One region of the Exiguobacterium sp. KKT215 genome, then DNA from elsewhere that is predicted to be linked to it. Evidence: riboswitches for the same ligand, from Rfam matches in the RefSeq annotation. Region 1 holds a riboswitch; each other region holds the start of a gene.
What was found. A riboswitch is a leader RNA that binds a small molecule or an ion and turns the genes downstream of it on or off. The one in region 1 is predicted to bind thiamine pyrophosphate.
Positions count from the first base shown of each region.

Region 2: it holds a riboswitch for thiamine pyrophosphate, as region 1 does, so the genes downstream of both, ACZ2GZ_RS07105 (YkoF family thiamine/hydroxymethylpyrimidine-binding protein) here and thiT (energy-coupled thiamine transporter ThiT) in region 1, are expected to answer to the same signal.
Region 3: it holds a riboswitch for thiamine pyrophosphate, as region 1 does, so the genes downstream of both, thiW (energy coupling factor transporter S component ThiW) here and thiT (energy-coupled thiamine transporter ThiT) in region 1, are expected to answer to the same signal.

Region 1 is NZ_CM145756.1:1,820,425-1,823,855, reverse strand. Features, by position in the region: gene rsgA (ribosome small subunit-dependent GTPase A) at 1-614, shown strand, start outside; gene rpe (ribulose-phosphate 3-epimerase) at 616-1,272, shown strand; TPP riboswitch at 1,292-1,392, shown strand; gene thiT (energy-coupled thiamine transporter ThiT) at 1,469-2,041, shown strand; gene ACZ2GZ_RS09485 (thiamine diphosphokinase) at 2,041-2,628, shown strand; gene rpmB (50S ribosomal protein L28) at 2,687-2,875, opposite strand; gene ACZ2GZ_RS09475 (Asp23/Gls24 family envelope stress response protein) at 3,129-3,431, shown strand, end outside.
Region 2 is NZ_CM145756.1:1,363,343-1,366,773, reverse strand. Features, by position in the region: gene ACZ2GZ_RS07110 (ECF transporter S component) at 1-331, opposite strand, end outside; gene ACZ2GZ_RS07105 (YkoF family thiamine/hydroxymethylpyrimidine-binding protein) at 324-917, opposite strand; TPP riboswitch at 999-1,099, opposite strand; gene ACZ2GZ_RS07100 (GTP-binding protein) at 1,161-2,354, opposite strand; gene ACZ2GZ_RS07095 (hypothetical protein) at 2,459-2,722, opposite strand; gene ACZ2GZ_RS07090 (SMP-30/gluconolactonase/LRE family protein) at 2,735-3,431, opposite strand, start outside.
Region 3 is NZ_CM145756.1:176,082-179,512, reverse strand. Features, by position in the region: gene ACZ2GZ_RS01035 (hypothetical protein) at 1-350, shown strand, start outside; gene ACZ2GZ_RS01030 (aminoglycoside phosphotransferase family protein) at 352-1,320, opposite strand; gene ACZ2GZ_RS01025 (hypothetical protein) at 1,363-1,683, shown strand; TPP riboswitch at 1,708-1,806, shown strand; gene thiW (energy coupling factor transporter S component ThiW) at 1,871-2,359, shown strand; gene ACZ2GZ_RS01015 (hypothetical protein) at 2,423-2,689, shown strand; gene ACZ2GZ_RS01010 (GNAT family N-acetyltransferase) at 2,684-3,163, opposite strand; gene ACZ2GZ_RS01005 (YcxB family protein) at 3,145-3,431, opposite strand, start outside.

The DNA.
Region 1 (3,431 bases):
ATCTGCTCGACCGTTTCCTCGTCTTAATCGAATCGAAGCAAGTCCATCCGATTATTGTCTTAACGAAAATGGACTTGTTGACGGAGTCGGAACTCGAAACGATTCAAGCGGCAGCGGCCTTATATCGGTCAATCGGCTATGAGGTCATCGAGACGTCGACGGAGACCGGGTCGGGGATTGAACAAATTCGTGGGTCGTTTAAAGAGAAGACGAGCGTGTTTGCCGGACAGACCGGAGTCGGCAAGAGTTCGCTCTTGAACGCGGTCGCGCCGGAACTAGAACTCGCGACCGGGAAAATCTCGAAGTCGCTCGGCCGAGGCAAGCACACGACGCGTCACGTCACGCTCATCACGCTCGCTGACGGGCTCGTCGCTGACACGCCTGGTTTCTCAAGCCTCGAGTTCCCAGAAGAACTCGAAGTCGAGGAGATGCGTTGGTGCTTCCCTGAGTTCGTCGAGCGGCACGACGACTGTAAGTTCCGAGGCTGTGCCCATTTGAACGAACCGGGTTGTGCCGTCAAAGCGGCCGTCGAGGCGGGAGAAATCGCTTCCACCCGTTATGAGAATTATGTTACGTTTATGGCAGAGTTAAACGATAGACAACGGAGGTACTGACATGATTAAAATTGCACCCTCGATTTTAGCGGCGGACTTCGCCAACCTAGAGGCAGAAGTGAAGGCGGTCCAAGAGGCCGGCGCGGATTATATCCATTTTGACGTCATGGACGGTCAATTCGTCCCGAACATCTCGATCGGTCTCCCGGTGCTCGCGAGCTTACGGAAGAAGTCGGACATGGTGTTAGACGTCCATTTGATGATCGACCAACCGGAGCGCTTCGTCGAAGACTTCATCAAGGCGGGAGCGGACATCGTCACCGTCCACGTCGAAGCGACGAACCATTTGCATCGCGTGCTTCAACAAATCAAGGCGGCCGGAGCCAAGTGTGGCGTCGTTCTCAACCCGCATACGCCGCTGTCATTGATTGAACACGTGCTCGGTGACGTCGACATGGTACTTCTCATGACGGTGAACCCTGGCTTTGGGGGTCAGAAGTTCATCGAATCGGTCGTGCCGAAAATCGCGGCGTTGAACGAGATGCGCCAAGCGCGCCGTCTCGACTTTGAAATCGAGATTGACGGCGGCGTCAATGCGGAGACTGCGAAATTATGTATCGATGCCGGTGCTGACGTGCTCGTGGCCGGCTCGGCCATCTATAACGAGCCGAGCTATAAAGACGCAATCGATAGCATTCGCAACGCATCTCGTGTATAATCGTCCATAGAACAACAAATATTGTCGCAAGGGGTGTCACATTTTGTGGCTGAGAGGCATACGCTAACCCTTTGAACCTGTTCCGTTCACACGGACGTAGGGATGTGGCGAAAATGCACGTTGCTACTCGATAGCAGCATGGCGTTTACGTCATGCTGCTTTTTGTCGTTCGCTCATATTTTAAGGAGGGAAATAGATGAAACAACGTTTAAAATTACAGGCGCTCATTGAAATCTCATTGTTCGCCGCACTCGGTTTGATTTTTGATTTGCTCATCCCGTTCCGGATGCCGCAAGGCGGGTCAATCAGCTTGGCGATGTTGCCGATTTTCGTCATGGCGTATCGTCACGGTTTGAAAGGCGGACTTGCGACCGGTGCACTTGTCGGAACGCTGCAACTGCTGTTCGGGGCCTACATCTTCACGCCGGTCCAGTTCCTGCTCGACTACACGTTCGCTTACGGTGTCGTCGGGATGGCGGGACTGTTTGCTGGTCAAGTGAAACGAGCCGCCAAGGATGAGGCGAAAAAGACGCTCGTCGTTTATTTGGTGCTCGGCGCGCTCCTCGGTTCACTGCTTCGTTACGGCGCCCACGTCTTGTCGGGGATCGTCTTCTTCGCCGAATACGCGGAAGGTCCGGTCGTCGCCTACTCGTTCGCCTATAACATGACGTACATGCTCCCGTCCTTCCTCGTGTCGGCCGTCGTCCTCGTCCTCTTGTTCGTCTCGGCGCCGCGCTTCGCGACGCTCGCGACCCGGGACGTCCGCTAATGCGGGTGTTGATTGTGGCGGCCAGCCCGGAACCAATCTCGGGACTCCCGCGTGACGTCGATTACATCATCGGCGTCGATGGGGGGTACGAGACACTGTTGAACCACGGGCTGAACCCAGATCTCGTCGTCGGCGATTTCGACTCCTTCACGGGCGAAGTGCCGATCGACGCCGTCCGCTATCCATCTGAGAAAGATGTGACCGACCTCGAGATCGCTCTCGAGGCGGCACGGGGGCATGGCGCGACGGAGATGATTGTCTACGGTGCGCTCGGCGGCCGGCTCGATATGACGCTCAGCAATATCGGTCTGCTCGAGGCGTATCCGGAGATGCGTCTCGTCACGGCAGGGCAGACGGTACGACTCGTCGGGTCGGGACGCTATGAACTCCCGCGTCAAGACGGTCACTATTTGTCGCTCATCCCATGGAAGCAGGCGAACGTGACCATCCGCGGCGTCAAATATCCGCTCGACCGTCACGATGTCGTCAGCCATGAGGCGCTCACCATCTCGAACGAATGGGACGATGAAGCGGCGGATTTGATCGTGCACGAAGGCATGGTGCTCGTGCTGTATGTCAAAAAATGAACACAAAAAAATCCCATCGGCGAATGCCGCTGGGATTTATTTCGTTCGTGTATAAAAATTATACGCGTTCAACGAGACCTGATTTAAGAGCGCGAGCTGAAACCCAAACTCGTTTAGGTTTACCGTCAACGAGAATACGAACTTTTTGTACGTTTACACCCCAAGTGCGTTTTGTCTTGTTGAGTGCGTGCGAACGGTTGTTACCTGATTTAGGTGATTTACCTGTTACGTAGCATTTACGTGCCATGCGTTTCCCCTCCTTTTTTATGTGGGTTCGTCCTAATAGACACTCGTTTATATTAGCACGGGTTTTTTCACGATGCAACTAGAAAATCATAGGATGACAAGAAAAAAACTTGACATTACTGGAAAGGATTTTAATAATGAATGAGGGTTACGGCTACAATTGACCGAGTTTATGGAGCAGGTTCTTTTAATAACTAGGTACTTATTGTAGAATGTAGTGAAGGAATCATTCCGAATAAAGGAGGCTACTCCATATGGCAATTGAAATGAAGACAACATATGGCAATATTGACATCACGAACGACGTGGTCGCGACACTCGCAGGCGGTGCGGCGATGGAATGTTTCGGCGTTGTGGGAATGGCGTCTCAAGCTCAATTGAAAGACGGGATCGCAGAACTATTGAAACGTGAAAACTACGCCCGAGGCGTGGTCGTACGTCAAGATGGAGAAGACGTACATATCGACATGCACATCATTGTAAGCTACGGGACGAAAGTGTCGGAAGTCGCATACAACGTGCAAAGCCGTGTAAAATACACGCTCGGTGAAACTTTA
Region 2 (3,431 bases), 460 kb from region 1:
GCTTGTAGCCCGTGACCGCAAACGCCGCTTCAGCACCAAGTCCTTGAATGATCCCGACTAAAATCATACGAGGTCCAATCGCGTTCCCAATCATCATCTCAATCGTCGCCGCAAGCACTTCGGACAAGAATGCGGCGCCAGGTCGGCGGATGATATAAGCCGCAATAATCGAGACGATGAACCAGATGCCGAAAATCCATTCGTACGCGATCGGTCCGATCAAGCCAGCCCATAGATTCCCGACATGGACGAACGCCAAATAGACGACAGCGAATACGACCGATAAAATGGCCAACAAGACGATTTCTTTTAACTTCCACGACTTAAGCATCGTTACGTCCCTCGTGTGACGGGCTGTTCACGCTGAACGTCACCGTCATGACGACGTGGCTCGTCTTCGCACGGACCCGGTCGAACGTCGCCTCGTAAAATGAAAACACCGGTTCGATGTCGCCGTGAATGCCCGAGGCGTAATGCATCGAGTCATTGAAGACGCCACGCTCTTTCGCAAACGCAATTTCTTCGTAGATGATGTCCATATACTTCGCGTCCCCGAGCGGATAGAGGGCGAACTGAGAAGAGACGTACTGGGTCGATACAGGACCGTTCACAGGATCAGTCGTCACGTCGAGCAGATTGTCTCCTGCCGTGTCGCCTGGGCACCCGACCGAGAACGTCCCGCTCATCGACACATGTTCCCCGGTCTTCGTTGCATGTGACAAGACGGCTTTGGCCACGTCGAACACATGCTGACTGCGTCCCCGGATGACCGTCGAGACGTCATCGGTATGCCGCCAAACGTTTTGCAAGTTCGTCTCTTTCAATGCCCCTTTGATGACACTCACAAAATCAGATGTCATTGGGCTCAGCGTAAAGCGGAATCCGACAATCGGACTCGTACCACATTGGTTGTTCATGTTCTATTCCCCCTTATTGTATGTACACAAAAAAGCCGCATCCATGAGAATGCGGCCACTCGTCCAATGTAAAAATCCATTAGAAAAAGTGCCACACTTCCTCACGCCGGTATTACCCGGATCGAGTCATAAGGGATTGGAGCCATGCTCACATCTCAGCCGAAGCACCCCTAGTGTAGTCCAATGTATGCGGTTATCTATGCAACGAGAAGTATAGACGACCGCTCCGAATTTGTAAACGGTTTATGTGAAAGTCACGATACCGTTCCCCGGAAGCGTGTCCTGCAACGTCGTCCAATCGAGCGCCATCTCCTCATCCGTCAACAGACACGCGTCGAGTCCGGCCTCGATGACCGCACGCTCCATCCGCTGCCCGATCAAGACGAGCTCCGTCTGACGGTCCCCGTTCGGCTCGACGTAGTCGGCGGCGAGCTCAGGTTCTGCCGTGAACATGAGACTCCGCTCTTCCTCCGGCAGCGTCGCGAGCCAACGTCCCGCGTGTTCGAGCGTCGATGCGTACCCCGCTTGCGAGAACAGGCAGGCGATGTCGTTCCGGGAGGCGATCCATAAGAAACCTTTGGCGCGGACGACTTGATCCGGGAACGCCTCGATCCAGGCGTGGAGCCGCTCCGGATGAAACGGACGGCGGCGGCGATAGACGAACGAACTGATGCCGTATTCCTCCGTCTCTGGTGTGTGTGTCTCGGCCTCTAGTTCTTGAATCCAGCCGGCGGCGTGCATCGCCTGCTCGAAATCGAAAAGATTGACGTCCAACAGCTCCGTCAACTCCACGTTCGCGTAAACTGACGTCAACAGTTTGGCGGTTGGATTGAGCGCCTTCAACAGCCCGGCCATCTCACCGAGTTCTGTCTCGGTCACGCGGTCCGCCTTGTTCAAGACGATGATGTCCGCGAACTCGATTTGGTCGACAAGCAGGTCGACGACTTCGCGGACGTCCGTCTCATCGATGGCCTGCTTCCGTTCATGAAGCGACTCGCCCGAGTTGAAATCTTTCAAGAACCGATACGCATCGACGACCGTCACCATCGCATCGATATAGACACGGCTCGTCAAGTCGATGCCAAGGGCGTCATCGGCGTATGTAAACGTTTGGGCGACCGGAATCGGTTCTGAGATGCCAGATGACTCGATGATAATCCCGTCGAGCTCACGGTCGTTCGTGATCTCCTGTACCGCTTCGAGCAGGTCCTCACGGAGCGTGCAACAGATGCAGCCGTTCAATAGCTCGACCAATTTTTCGTCCGTCCGCGAGAAGCCGTTCTGCTCGATCAATCGTTCGTCGATGTTCAACTCGCTCATGTCGTTGACGATGACCGCATATTTCTTGCCGGACCGATTGTTCAACAGATGATTCATCAACGTCGTCTTGCCGCTCCCTAAATAACCGGACAGCACCGTGATTGGAATTCGTTTCATGTATCCCCACTCCTAAATCGTAATCATTACTTTTTAGATAATGACGGGTCACCATTGTCTTGTCAAGAAAAAAAACACGCCCGTTCCCGGACGTGTTCCTTTCCCTATTCTTCCAACGCCTTGCGTTCCGCCTCGGAGCGGGGATACGTGTTCGCCTGCCACTCGGCCCGATAAATCGAATCGAGCTGCGTCAGACCGACCTCATCCTCATCCTTATCGGCATCGACACTCGGGGCCTCATCCCAGCGCGGATTCAAATACGTGTGGTCGTCTTCCCGGTTCGCATCCAATAGTTTTTGAATCCCGACCCGGGCCACTGCCGCGAGTGCCAAACCGATGCCTGCACGAACGAGCAATCGCTTCACCATCTCTTTACCTCCTTATCGTCCAAACCGATAGAGCGGCATCCCTTTCACGTCTGTATCGATTTTAAAAACCGACCCTGCGTCCGGATGGGCTTTGAGCGCCTCGTCATCCATCCCTTCACGAGCCGTCGTGATGGCGAGTTGGTTCAATTCGTCGCCGACAAAACAACACGATGTGACGTTCGGGGCCGGCACGAGCACCTCGAGCACTTTTTCACCCGTCTCCGGGTTCCAGCGCGAGACGCGGCCGCCAGCAAAGTGTGCAATCCATAAGAACCCTTCCTCATCGGACGTCATGCCGTCCGGGAATCCTTCCTCGACGGTGAAATCGATGATGGCCTCCCCTTCGCCGAGCGTTCCCGTCTTCAAGTCAAAGGCGTATTTACGGACCGTCTCGGTCGGTGTATCGATATGATAGAACGTCGAATGGTCGGGTGACCATGTCAGTCCGTTCGATAATGTCAACTCGCTCAACATGACCTCGGTCGTGCCGTCGCGATTCAACCGGTATAGCGTCGCTTGTTCCGCCTCGTCTTCAAGATGGAGCGTGCCGGCGAAGATGCGGCCGTACGGGTCGGCTTTTCCGTCATTGAAGCGGAGCTTTTCTTCCGGGTCGTCGAGTTCGACGATTTTATCGAGCTCTTTTGACGTCTCGTCCCACTCATAGATTCCGTCTTTCAAGCCGACGACGACGCCGTCCGTCACTTTCGGG
Region 3 (3,431 bases), 1.3 Mb from region 1:
TCGTCGAAGAGATTGAAAAACGGAAATATGGGACGAGTGCCCCACCGACGGACGTCATCCTGACCGAAGATGAATTCCAGACGCTCTATAATCGCCACGCCTACACATCCGCGCTCATCGTCGAGCTCAACGAATGGGGCGTACAACTGGCGCGCGATCCGCTCGAGAACGTCATCATCGCGGGAAACGGGGTCAAGGAAGTGAAGGCCGATTTGATCGTCTTTAAAGTCGAGGGTGGCTACGCCATCGTCTACGACCGAGACGGTGAGATCTTCAAAGGGCCGGAGTCGATTGCTCCGCTGTTTTGGAGCGAGACGGATTATGAAAACCTACTCGAGAAACATGAATGACTTATCGGAAGCGTCGTTTCAAGTCCCGGTACTCGAGTAGCAAATTTAGCCATTGCGCCGGCTTATCGCTCGACTCAGCTACATCGTACCGGTATCTCGTCACATACACATGCCACGACAAGGCACGATAGACGCAACCGAGCTCCTCGGCGATCAGTAGATGACGCCAAAGTACGTCCTTGGGTGCGACGCCGCTCCACGCTTCCAAGTAAACCGTACGCATCGTTTGAATCTGTTTATACCAGGCGACCTCGTCTTCTTCCGGCAATAAGTCGTACAGCGCGTTCCAAAACACGCGCACGCTGAAAAATGGGTGCGTGACCGTCGCGTCGCCCCAGTCGAGGATACACAAATCATTCGTCCGTTCCCGCCAGAAGATGTTGCCGCCGTGCAAATCACCGTGCTCGAGACTCATCGGCATCCCAATCGCCAGCTCATCGCACATGGCGATCAATTCGTCTTGAAGCGCGAGCATGGCCTCGGCTTTGTATTGCTCGAGCCCGACACAGAGCTCAGGCAAATATGTTTGGATTTCATCCTTCAATGTGGCCGGTCGCCGGTCCGGGACGCCGAGAGACAAGTAGGTCTCAATCTGGTCGATCTCTTGTCGCTGCAACTGTGCGTATTGGCGCAACGCCGCTTCATATCGACTCACGTCCGGCCGTGCACGTAACGCGTCTCCGCCGATGTCTCGCATGAGTAGCCAATTCTGAGCTGAATCGATGGCGATGACGTCAGGCACGAAATCAGGATGCCGCTCGGCCAGAAACGCCGACAATCCGGCCTCGCCGCGGCTGATATCGGTCACCGCTTTGGCGTAGTAACGTTCCTCATTGAGCGCGCCAACAAGCAAGTACGTCAAATCGGTATCTTTGATCACGTGCCACCTCGCATTCGGCACGTTTGCCTCAATCCATCGTTCGAACCGTTCACGAAACGATCGGTCACGCCATGGGATTGCCTGTCTCATCCTGTTCACCCTTTCTTTCATCATCTCCTAGGAGGAAACGATATGGACGTTGTATATTACTCATACCCGGTCGATGCCATCTTGTATATGTACTTAGGGGCGACGGCCGTCGTCAGTCTCATCATCGGGCTGCTCGTTTGGCGTCTGTTCAAGCGCCGAGCTGTCGGCTTTTGGACAACGCTCGTTCTCAGCTTTTTCGGGCTGTCGCTCTCGCTCGTCTGGTTTCAAAACGCGTCCGTCGCCGTGTTCATGGGGACACTCCCGTGGCTGATCAATCTCGTCTTCTCCCTTTTGTTGTACGGCCTATTCATCGGCATCATCTATGTCACGTTCCGACCACGAAAGCTCGACCGCGTCAAATGACGGTATGCTATACTCATGTTAATAAACGACCACTAGGGGAGCCTTCGGGCTGAGACGGCATGCGCCGGACCCTTCGAACCTGATCTGGCTCATACCAGCGTAGGGAAGTGGTGTGGGATTCGTCTGTCTTTCCACGCCACTTTTCCACTTGGAGAAGTGGCGTTTTCATTTTGAAAGGAGACTATCTATGCGTATTCAACAACTCACTTGGATGGCGATGCTCGTCGCCATCGCCGTCATCGGTTCCCTGTTCATCTCGATTCCGACCGGTGTCGCCCGTGCCTATCCGATTCAACACATGGTGAACGTCATCGCCGCCGTCACCGTCGGACCGATCGGGGCCGTTCTCGTCGCGTTCGTGACCGGACTCGTCCGTGTCATGACCGGTACCGGGTCGCTCTTGGCCTTTCCCGGAGGTATGATTGGGGCGCTTTTGGCCGGGGTCTTCTATATGAAGACGAACCGCGTCGCCTTCGCCGCATTCGGTGAAGTCATCGGGACAGGCCTCATCGCCTCGCTCGTCGCCGTCCCGTACGCCAAGGTGTTGATGGGGAGCGAGTTCGGGGCACTGTTCTTCTTCCCGGCCTTCCTTGCGTCGAGTGTGACCGGGGCCGTGCTCGGCTGGATCGTCTTGGCTCGGGTCAAGCAATTGCGACCGCTCACGGCGAAGCGATAAGTACTTCCCTCCCACTGATATTAAATGGTAAAATCAGGATATCAGATATTAGGAGGTCATGTCTTGAATCGATTGACGCTATTACTGGCTGCCACCGCTTGCCTGTTCATATCCGGTCTCTTGTACACGCTTGAACGCATCGCCACGTTCACCCGCTGGAATGCTCAAATTGCGACGGGCACGTTCTCCAGCGAGCCGATGTTCGTCGATGTGCTGCTCCAAAACGTGTTCATCTCGATTTTCGGAGTGGCTGCTATCGTTCTCTTTTTCAAAGCGGGCAGTGCTGTTCAAGGCTCAACGACGACGAAAACAGGGACGGCCGACTTATGACGGCTGTCCCTGTTTGACGTGATACACCCAAATCTCTTCCCCGTTCGCCTCATCAATCAGGCCACTGTCGACAAATCCCCCCTTCGCATAGAACCGTTTCGCCGGTTCGTTCATCGGATGCAGACTGAGGATGAGGTCATCGACATCGAAGCGTTCTTTCATCCACTGAATCGTAAGTTGTAAACATGTTGAACCGATGCCTTTCCCTTGCTCTGTCACATCGATCATAAATCGATCGAGCCAGATGTAACGATCCACCTTGTTCTCGGCCCCAATCATCATGAAGCCGACGGGATGCTCATCGCGACAAAGCGCATAGCACTGCCACGCATATTTGACATCGGTTTCCATCTCGCGAAGCGATTCGGCGTTTGTTTCGATAAAGCGAGCTTGGTCAGAAGCGACGGTCAAGGCGACAACAGCCTCCCGGTTTGTGTCATCGACAAGTTGAATCGTCAGCGTATCGGCAGCCATCGGCGCACCTCTTCCATGTCCAGTCCGCGCTTCGGCAAGATATAGGCGCTGACCGAGGAGTTGTATAGATACACATAATCGTCCTCCTCGACGACTTCCTTGATTCCTGCCCATGACACACGCGTCTCGCCGAACTCATTTAAATCGCGCAGACCAGTCTCCTCCAAATCCATCGTGTGGGGACCAATCATGCCTTCGTTGCTGCGTTCGTCGATGAGACGCCGCGTCTGCTTCCGGACATGCCGTTCAAAGTATTTCGGATAATACA